DNA from 2 places in the Hydrogenophaga sp. OTU3427 genome. Region 2 is predicted to be linked to the other one. Evidence: riboswitches for the same ligand, from Rfam matches in the RefSeq annotation. Region 2 holds a riboswitch; the other holds the start of a gene.
The links. A riboswitch is a leader RNA that binds a small molecule or an ion and turns the genes downstream of it on or off. The one in region 2 is predicted to bind cyclic di-GMP.
Positions count from the first base shown of each region.

Region 1: linked by a shared signal. The riboswitch ahead of AAHB17_RS21520 (methyl-accepting chemotaxis protein) and the one ahead of AAHB17_RS01045 (Ig-like domain-containing protein) in region 2 are both predicted to bind cyclic di-GMP.

Region 1 is NZ_JASATI010000054.1:9,744-14,064, reverse strand. Features, by position in the region: gene AAHB17_RS21520 (methyl-accepting chemotaxis protein) at 1-1,707, opposite strand, end outside; cyclic di-GMP riboswitch class I at 1,798-1,891, opposite strand; gene AAHB17_RS21515 (hypothetical protein) at 2,481-2,624, opposite strand; gene AAHB17_RS21510 (threonine ammonia-lyase) at 2,671-3,870, opposite strand; gene AAHB17_RS21505 (ATP-binding protein) at 4,033-4,321, shown strand, end outside.
Region 2 is NZ_JASATI010000001.1:221,978-226,298, forward strand. Features, by position in the region: gene AAHB17_RS01045 (Ig-like domain-containing protein) at 1-1,934, opposite strand, end outside; cyclic di-GMP riboswitch class I at 2,011-2,093, opposite strand; gene dusA (tRNA dihydrouridine(20/20a) synthase DusA) at 2,436-3,446, shown strand; gene AAHB17_RS01055 (Dyp-type peroxidase) at 3,456-4,321, opposite strand, start outside.

The DNA.
Region 1 (4,321 bases), on a different contig from region 2:
GGTGCCGTGTTGCGGCAGCGCCGCCCGGGGCTGGCCGCGGGTGGGTGCGGCCTTGAGTGCCACTGGCGCGGGCGGCGCCTTGCGCTCCTGCGCCTGTTTCATGTCCCGGCGCAGGGCCACCGCGTCGGGCGCCGCGCTTGGTCCGTGGTCGATGCGGAACACCGCCACCGTCTCCGTCGTGTTCTGCGCCAGCCCCTGCAAGGACTGCGCCGACGCCGCGATCTCCTCCACCAGCGCCGCGTTCTGCTGCGTGATCGTGTCCAGCTGCGCCACCGCCGCGTTGATCTGCGAAATGCCCGACAGCTGCTCCGTGGCCGCGTTGCTGATCTCGTCGACCAGCTGGTTCACCCGCCGCACCCCTTCCACCGCCTCGGCCATGGTCTTGCGCGCCGCCTCGGTCTTGGTCTGCCCTGTTTCCACCTTGCCGGCCGAATCCTCGATCAGCGTCTTGACCTCCTTGGCCGCCGTGGACGTGCGCTGCGCCAGCGTGCGCACCTCGCTGGCCACCACCGCGAACCCGCGGCCCTGCTCGCCGGCCCGCGCTGCCTCCACCGCCGCGTTCAGCGCCAGGATGTTGGTCTGGAAGGCGATGCTGTCGATCACCTGGGTGATCTCGCTGATGCGCTGCGACGATTCCTGGATCGCCCGCATGGTGCTGCCCACCTCGTTGACCGCTTCGCTCCCCCGTTCGGCGATGCCACGCGCCTGCGCCGACAGCTCGCTGGCCTGGCGTGCGGACGCCGCCGACTGCCGCACCGTGCCGGTGATTTCCTCCATTGACGCCGCTGTCTGCTCCAGGTTGCTGGCCTGGGCCTCGGTGCGCTGGCTCAGATCGAGGTTGCCCTGCGCGATCTCGGAGGTGCCGATCACCATCTCGCCGCTTTGCTGGCGCGCGTCGCGCACGATGGAGCGCAGGTTCACGTTGAGTTGCCCCAGGGCCACCTGCAGGTCGCCCAGCTGATCGCTGCGGGTGTGCGCCACGGACTGGGTCAGATCGCCCGCGGCCATGCGGTTGGCCCCGGTGATCAGCCCGTCCAGCGGTCCCGTGATCAGCCCCCGCAGGTACCACCAGAAGCCCAGCAGCGCCAGCAGCTTGACCACCATGCCGATGCCGTTGGTCAGGGGCTCGGTGGGGGGCAGCACGACGTTGATGAACTGCGAGACGATGACCATGGCGATCAGCACCAGCAGCAGCTTGGCCGACAGGCTCAGGCGCAGCATCTCGCCGATGCGCCCGCCCAGCGTCTTCCTGACCAGGCGCCCGGCCTTCAGGGTGTGCACCGCCTGGCCGGCATCCTTTTCCGCACGCATGGTGGCGTACAGTTGCTCGGCGGCGTTGATCTGCTCGCGCGTGGCCTCGGTGCGCACCGACATGTAGCCCACCGGCAGGCCGTTCTCCAGCAGCGGCGTGGCGTTGGCCATGACCCAGTAGTGGTCGCCGTTCTTGCGCCGGTTTTTCACCGGCGCCGACCAGGGCCTTCCGCTGGCGATGGTCTGCCACATGTCCCGGTAGGCTTCCTCGGGCATGTCGGGGTGGCGCACGATGTTGTGGGGCTGGCCCAGCAGCTCCTCCTTGTCGTAGCCGCTGACCTCGATGAACATCGGGTTGCAGTACAGGATGCGCCCCTTGGTGTCCGTGGTGGATACCAGGGTCTGGCCCTTGGGAAAGGGGTATTCCTGGCCACTGACCGGCAAATTGATGCGCATGAAAGACTCCAGCGGTGAGCCTTGTCACAAACAGCCGACCCGGGATGTGCGCATGCTCCGGCGGCGTGAAACCGGCTCCTTTGACGAGAACCAGGCAACCCGGCCGCCCGCCCCGCCCAGTCAGACGGGGTGTGGACCCGAAGCTTTGCGACCACGGCTTTCACCGTGTATGCCAACTGCGAACAAGTCTGTCTTGCAGAACAAGGTTACCGCGGGGAAACAATTACCGCAAGGAACTTGCAATTTTTATCGTTTCATGCGCACCACAAGCCGGCCGCGTGCAACGGTGCCAGGGGCCGACCGCTGTCAGACGCCAGCTGTTTGACACATCCAATTTGATTGGCCCAAGGTATGAGGAAAGCCCGTCATCCGGTGTACCCCAGTGCGATCACCGCCTGTTGGCCGTGGTGCGCGCTGGCTGGCGGGTGAACCACGACAAGGCGGTTCGTCTCAAGAAGGAAAGGGCGGCCAGCCCGTCCACGTGTCGATCACGCCCACGACACGGGCGATTCCATGGTGTGCTGCGCCCACGCACAGCCCCGGCGCGCCGTTGCCCGGTGGGGGGCCGGACGTTGCGATCGCCTTCAAGCTGTCGCCCTCACAGCCCAGGCGCAGCCTCACTTGCTGGCCGAGGTCACCGCAGGCATGCCGGTGGGGCAAGAACCGGTGACGCTGGACAAAACCGCGCCCTCGACCGCGATCTGACCCACAAACACAGCGGCCGGGCACCCGAAGGTGGCCGGCCGCTGCGTGGGGGTGCCCCGGGGCGGTGTTCAGGCCATGAAGACGGCGATGAAGGCCAGCAGGAAAATCAGCACGGCGCCGGCCACGGGCAGCACCACCGGCATCAGCGGGGTGATGGCTTCGATCACGTCTTGGGGCTGGTTGTGCGAATCGTGAGGTGCGGGGTTCGACATGGCGTGCTTCCTGAGGGTTCGGGGGTTTGGCCGGGATTTTAGCGTGTCAGAGCACCGCGGCGTCGAAGCCGGCCGCCTGCAGGTGCTGCAGCACCTGGGCCACATGCTCGCGCCCGCGCGTTTGGAGCACCAGTTCGATCTCCACGCTCTGGGCCGCCAGCAGGGTGAAGGCGCGCTGGTGGTGCACCTCGTCGATGTTGGCGCCGGCCTCGGCCACCAGGGCGGCGATGCGCGCCAGGTTGCCCGGCACGTCGCGCGCGCTGACCTTGACGCGCACCAGCCGGCCGGCGCGCACCATGCCACGTTCGATGATGGAGGCCAGCAGCAGCGGGTCGATGTTGCCGCCGCACAGCACCAGCCCCACCTTCTTGCCGGCAAAACGCTGCGGGTGCTTGATCAGCGCCGCCAGGCCGGCGGCACCGGCGCCCTCGACCAGGGTCTTCTCGATCTCCAGCAGCATCACGATGGCCTGTTCGATGTCGCCTTCGTCCACCAGCAGCCAGTCGTCCACCCGCTGGTGCGCGATGGCCTGGTTGCGCTCACCCGGGCTGCCCACGGCGATGCCCTCGGCGATGGTGGTGGTGCCCTGAGGCAGGTGGGCGCCGGTCATGGCGTTGTACATGGCTGGGAAACGCTGGGTCTGCACGCCGACCACCTCGATGCCGGGTTTGAGCGCCTTGGCCGCGGTGGCGATGCCCCCGATCAGGCCGCCGCCGCCGACGGCGATCACCAGGGTGTCGAGGTCGGGCTGGGCGCGCATCATCTCCAGGCCCACCGTGCCCTGGCCGGCAATGATGGCGTCGTCGTCGTAGGGGTGGACAAACACCAGGCCCTCGCGCTCGGCCAACGCAAAGGCGTGGGCACGGGCCTCATCCAGCGAGTCGCCGTGCAGCAGCACCTCGGCGCCAAAGCCCCGCGTGCGCTCGACCTTGACGCCGGGCGTGAAGCGCGGCATCACGATCACCGCCCGCAGGCCCAGGCGCTGGGCGTGGTAGGCCACGCCCTGGGCGTGGTTGCCGGCCGACATGGCCACCACGCCGCGCGCACGCTCCTCGGGGCTCAGCTGGGCGAGCTTGTTGCAGGCGCCGCGTTCCTTGAACGAAGCGGTGTATTGCAGGTTCTCGAATTTGAGGAAGACCTGCGCGCCGGTCAGTTGCGACAGCGTGCGCGATTCCACGCAGGGTGTCAGCAGCACCTGGCCGGCCAGCCGCTGGGCAGCGGCTTCGATATCGGCGAGTTCGATCATGACCGTATTGTGGACCGGCCAAGGGCTGTTCGAACCCACACTTCCCCCCGCGTCCAAGCTGGGGTATGGTTCGCGTCAATGACAGGGGCACGCTGGCGCCAGGGCGCCGGCCGCAGAAGACCCGACACGTTCCGCGGTCAAGCTTGGCTGGAGGTGTTTCGGATGGTCAAACGTCTGGTGTCGTCGGCCGGCAAGCCGATGAGTCCATTGCGCAGCGCAGGCCGGGGCGATGGCCGCGCGCTGCTGCGCGCCTCGGGCGAGGCGCGGCTGGCCGGGGCGCGTGTGTTCGTGCCGCCCGAACTGCGCCAGGCGCCCGTGCTCGACCTGATGTGTTCCCATTTTGTGCTCACGCTGGCGGCACGCCAGGGCGCACGCTTCAACCTGCGGCGCGACCTCAACACCCTGCTCGCGCTGGCCGGGCGCCACCTGGTGTGGCCGCTGACCGTGCTGA
Region 2 (4,321 bases):
CCTGGCAGGCTGTTGGCGGTCAGCGTGAAACTCTGCAGGAAATTCATCGCCGCCGACAGGTCCAGATCGGCCAGTTCGATGCTGCCCCAGGCCACACCGATGTCGAAACCAATGTCGAAGGGGTTGGGGATGCCCAGTATGGTGAACACCAACTCATCCACGTCCAGGCCCAGATCCAGGAAGCTGTTGCTGGCGTCATCGCCGGTGATGGTGGTGGTGGCCACCCCGGTCAGCGCGCTGACATCCACGTCCGGCCATTCGAAGGTCAGGGAGAAGCCGGCGGGCAGATCGATCTCGATCACCAGGTCGTCGCTGTCGATGTCGATGATGTTCTCATTGGCATCCCACGGCCCAAAAGCGGTGTCGATGATGTTCCAGGTGCCCAACTCGCCAAAATCAAGCCCCGCCTTGAGGGTGGCGTAGAAATGGAAAATGAAATCCAGCACGTAGCTGCCTTCAGGTCCCTCGGTGTTGAAGAGCGCCCCCGGCAGGATGGACGCGCTGGAACTGATTTTCAGAACGTCCGTGGTCTTGTTGTACTGGGTGCCCACGTCGATGTCGTAGGGCAGTTCGGCATCGATGCTGCCGCCGTTGAAGTCGAGGTCGGACTCGAAGCCCGCTTTCAGCTCGCCTGTGGATGACCCGTAGGCAAAACTGCCGGCCGAGGCGCTCCAATCGGTGTCGACGCCAAAGAAGCGCTCATCGCTGAACGTGTACGCCTCACCGCTGTCCCAGATGCTCTGGTCGTTGGCCTCGAAGGTGGTGTCGAGCTCGTTGTTGTTGTACTCCTGCACGATGGCCACGCTGGTGGTCGCCGTCTGCTCGTCGCCGTTGGAGGTTTCCTTGGCCACGGCGGTGATGCCGAGGTTGAAGTTCACGTCCGTGTTGGCCGGCAGCGTGAGCTTGAAGTCTCGAACGAGTTGGTCGGGCTCGTCCACCGGGTTGTAGGTGGCGCTCTGGTCCAGCGTGACATCACCGGGGATGCCCGACAACACGATCCGGTCCATGAACTCCGAGCTGTCGGCGTCGGTCTGCGAGGTCGTCACCCGCACGATCACTTCGTTGACCGTGGCGCCGGCCAGGATTTCGTAGCTCAGGTTGGGCACGTCGGCCACCGCGGTGATGTTCACCGTGACCTCGGCGAAGTCGGTGCCGCCGTGGTTGTCCGTCACGCAGTAGGTGAAGGTGTCCTCGCCCGCGTAGTCTTCGTCGGGGGTGTACAGCACGGCGTCGCCCACCAGCAGGTCGGCGTCGTCGCCGTCCACGATGCTGACCGTGCCGTGCAACACGTCATGCACCTCGGTGATGATCAACGTATCGCCGTCGGCATCGGTGTCGTTGTCCAGCACCTGAAACACGGTGCCGGCCGGCACGGTGGAGGGATCGTCCAGGCCGTCCTGTCCGTCTTCAAAAATGTTGTAGCTGTCGTCCACCGCGTCGGGCGCGGCCGGCGCGACGGTCACCAGCTTGGAGGAGTCCGTCCGGTGGCCGCCGAGTTTGCCGATGCTGGTCATGCGGGCGCCAAACTCCACGTGGGCGATGTCGTCCAGTGTCAGGGTTTCGGTGGGGTGGCTCAGGACGAAGGTGGTGAGCTGGATGTCGTCCTTCTTGAGGCCGGAGTTGCCGAACTCCACGCCCACGTCGAAGGGCGCGGCGGCACCGGACATGGTGGCGCCATTGCCCAGGTCGATCACGTTGACGGTGTCGAAGTCCGTCACCTTGGGGCCGGTGGCGCCCAGGCCCGCCAGCAGGGTGCCGTCCTTGAAGTCAAAGAACAAGGCGCGCAGGTCGCCGATGGCGCCCGACGGCGCAGTCAGCACCTGGACCGTGAAGTGGATGTCGCCATCCACCTCCACGGCCGTGACCTGTACGGACGGGCCGCCCTTGGGATCGGGTATGTTGAAGGTGATACTTCGTGTGCATTCGTCAGCCATTTTTATCTCCAGAAAAGATCAATGGGCCGAGCACCGGCTGTTGTTGTTCAGTCAGGCCCCACCCTCCTTCAGGCGTCATGGCAACTCGGCCGTCTCCGCGTTTCCGGGAGACCCGTCGTTTTCCGGACCTGCCTCGCGGCAGGGGTAGCTTGGGCATTAACAGACGTTGGCCTCGGCGGGCGCGCGATGGCCAGCCGGTGTTTTAGGCCTGTCGTTTACAAAAGTAAACATTTCATTCGGGGGGCTTGCTTAAGCAGCCGCTTGAAAATGCTGTAAATGGGTGTTTGACGTATCAAGCGTGCGCAAGAGCGCGTTTGAACGAAAGTTGCTACCCAGATCCCGCCCAAGACCGCGAAGATAATTTTTGTAACACCCAACAGTGCCTGTCGGTCCGGGGGGTCTTCCGGTAGCGCCTGTCCATTCCCTGAGCGGCTTGCGCTACAGTGCCGGACGGCTTGTGGGCACCCGCCCCTGGGCAAGCCGCCGGAAGTGACCGACAACGTGAACGACAAGCCATCCTCCCCCGGGCACAGCCCCTGGCGCCTGTCCGTCGCCCCGATGATGGGCTGGACCGACCGGCATTGCCGCTACCTGCACCGCCAACTCACGCGCCACACCCTGCTCTACACCGAGATGTTGACCACGGGGGCGCTGATCCACGGCAACGCCGCCCAGCACCTGCGCTTCAACGAGGAAGAGCACCTGGTGGCGCTGCAGCTTGGCGGCAGCGAGCCGGCCGATCTGGCGCGCTGCGCCGTGCTGGGTGAACAGCGCGGCTACGACGAGATCAACCTCAACTGCGGTTGCCCGAGCGAACGTGTGCTGCGCGGCGCTTTTGGCGCCTGCCTGATGAACGAGGCTCCGCTGGTGGCCGACTGCGTGAAGGCCATGGTCGACGTGGTCGACATCCCGGTGACGGTCAAGCACCGCATCGGCATCGACAAGATCGAAAGCTACGACTTCGCCGCCGACTTCGTGGGCACGGTGGCCGAGGCCGGTTGCAAGGTCTTCATCGTGCATGCCCGCAACGCCTGGCTCAAGGGACTCTCGCCGAAAGAGAACCGCGAGATACCGCCGCTGCGCTACGACATCGTCTACCGCCTCAAGCGCGAGTTCCCGCACCTGACCTTCTCCATCAACGGCGGCATCAAGACCAACGCCGAAATCGCCGAACACCTGCGGCACGTGGACGGCGTGATGATCGGCCGCGAGGCCTACCACCACCCCTGGCTGATGGTGGACTGGGATGCCGAGTTCTACGGCGACACACCGCGCGAGCTGACCCGCGAGGCCGTGGAGGAGGCCATGGTGGCCTACATGGAGCGCGCCCACGGCGAGGACGGCGTTGGCTGGTACTCGGTGGCCAGCCACATGCTGGGCCTGCGCAACGGCCTCAAGGGCGCCCGGCGCTGGCGCCAGGTGTGGAGCGACCACCACCTGAAGCCGGAGCCGCCGCGCGCCGTGTGGCAGCGGGCGAACACCCGGCCCGACCACGAGACCCTGGCCGCCTGAGCGCGTGCGTCAGAGCCCGACCGGCCGCAGGTCCAGCTGCCCGCCACGCACCCCAGGGCACCAGAAGTAGGCGCCGGTGTCCGGTGTGGTGAAACGGAACAGGGCGTCGGTGATGCCGTCCTCGGCTCCCGACATGCGGCGCAACTGGGCCTCGAAGGCGTCGAAACTGTGGCCGAAGGCCACGAACACCAGGCCGCCCTCGTTGCCCTCGACCCAGGGCATGGAGCGGCGCAGCACAAAGGCCTCGGGCTCGAAGTTTTCCTGTGCCGTGCGCTTGACGTGGGCTGATGCTGGCGCATCGTCCAGTTCTTCGTTGCTGTCGCGTTCGCGGCCCACGCCGTGGTCCTGCTGTTCGCGCGTCATGGCATCGAACTCGGGCAGGTTGTGGCGCCAGCGCTGCACGGCCGCAAAGCTGGAACCGGCCAGCACACCGGCATCCGGTGCCACGACGGCCGCCGCCAGCGCATCGTCGCCGGTGGGATTTTCGGTGCCGTCTTCGTAGCCGCTGAGGTCCTTGCCACCGGCGTGCAGGAAGGTGTCGGTGATGCGCTGTGGATCGAAGGCCGGGGCGAGCAGTGCCGTGAGCTTGCGGCTGCGGTGCAGCAGCTCACCCCGGTCGTCGCCGCGCAGCCACAGCCACAAGGCGGCCGGCGTGGCGGGCAGGCGCACCTTGGCGCCAGGCATGCCGTTGAACTGGCGAAGGCCCTCGACGCTGGCACCCAAGCGGGCCACCAGGTCGGCCCCCAGGCCCACCACCAGGCCTTCGCCGGTGGCCTGTGCGGCCAGCGCGCGCAAGGCCTCGCGGGGATCGGCGCCTTCGCGCAACAGAAAGCTGATGTAGCGGGCCTGCGGTGGCAGGGGCGCGAGGATGCCGG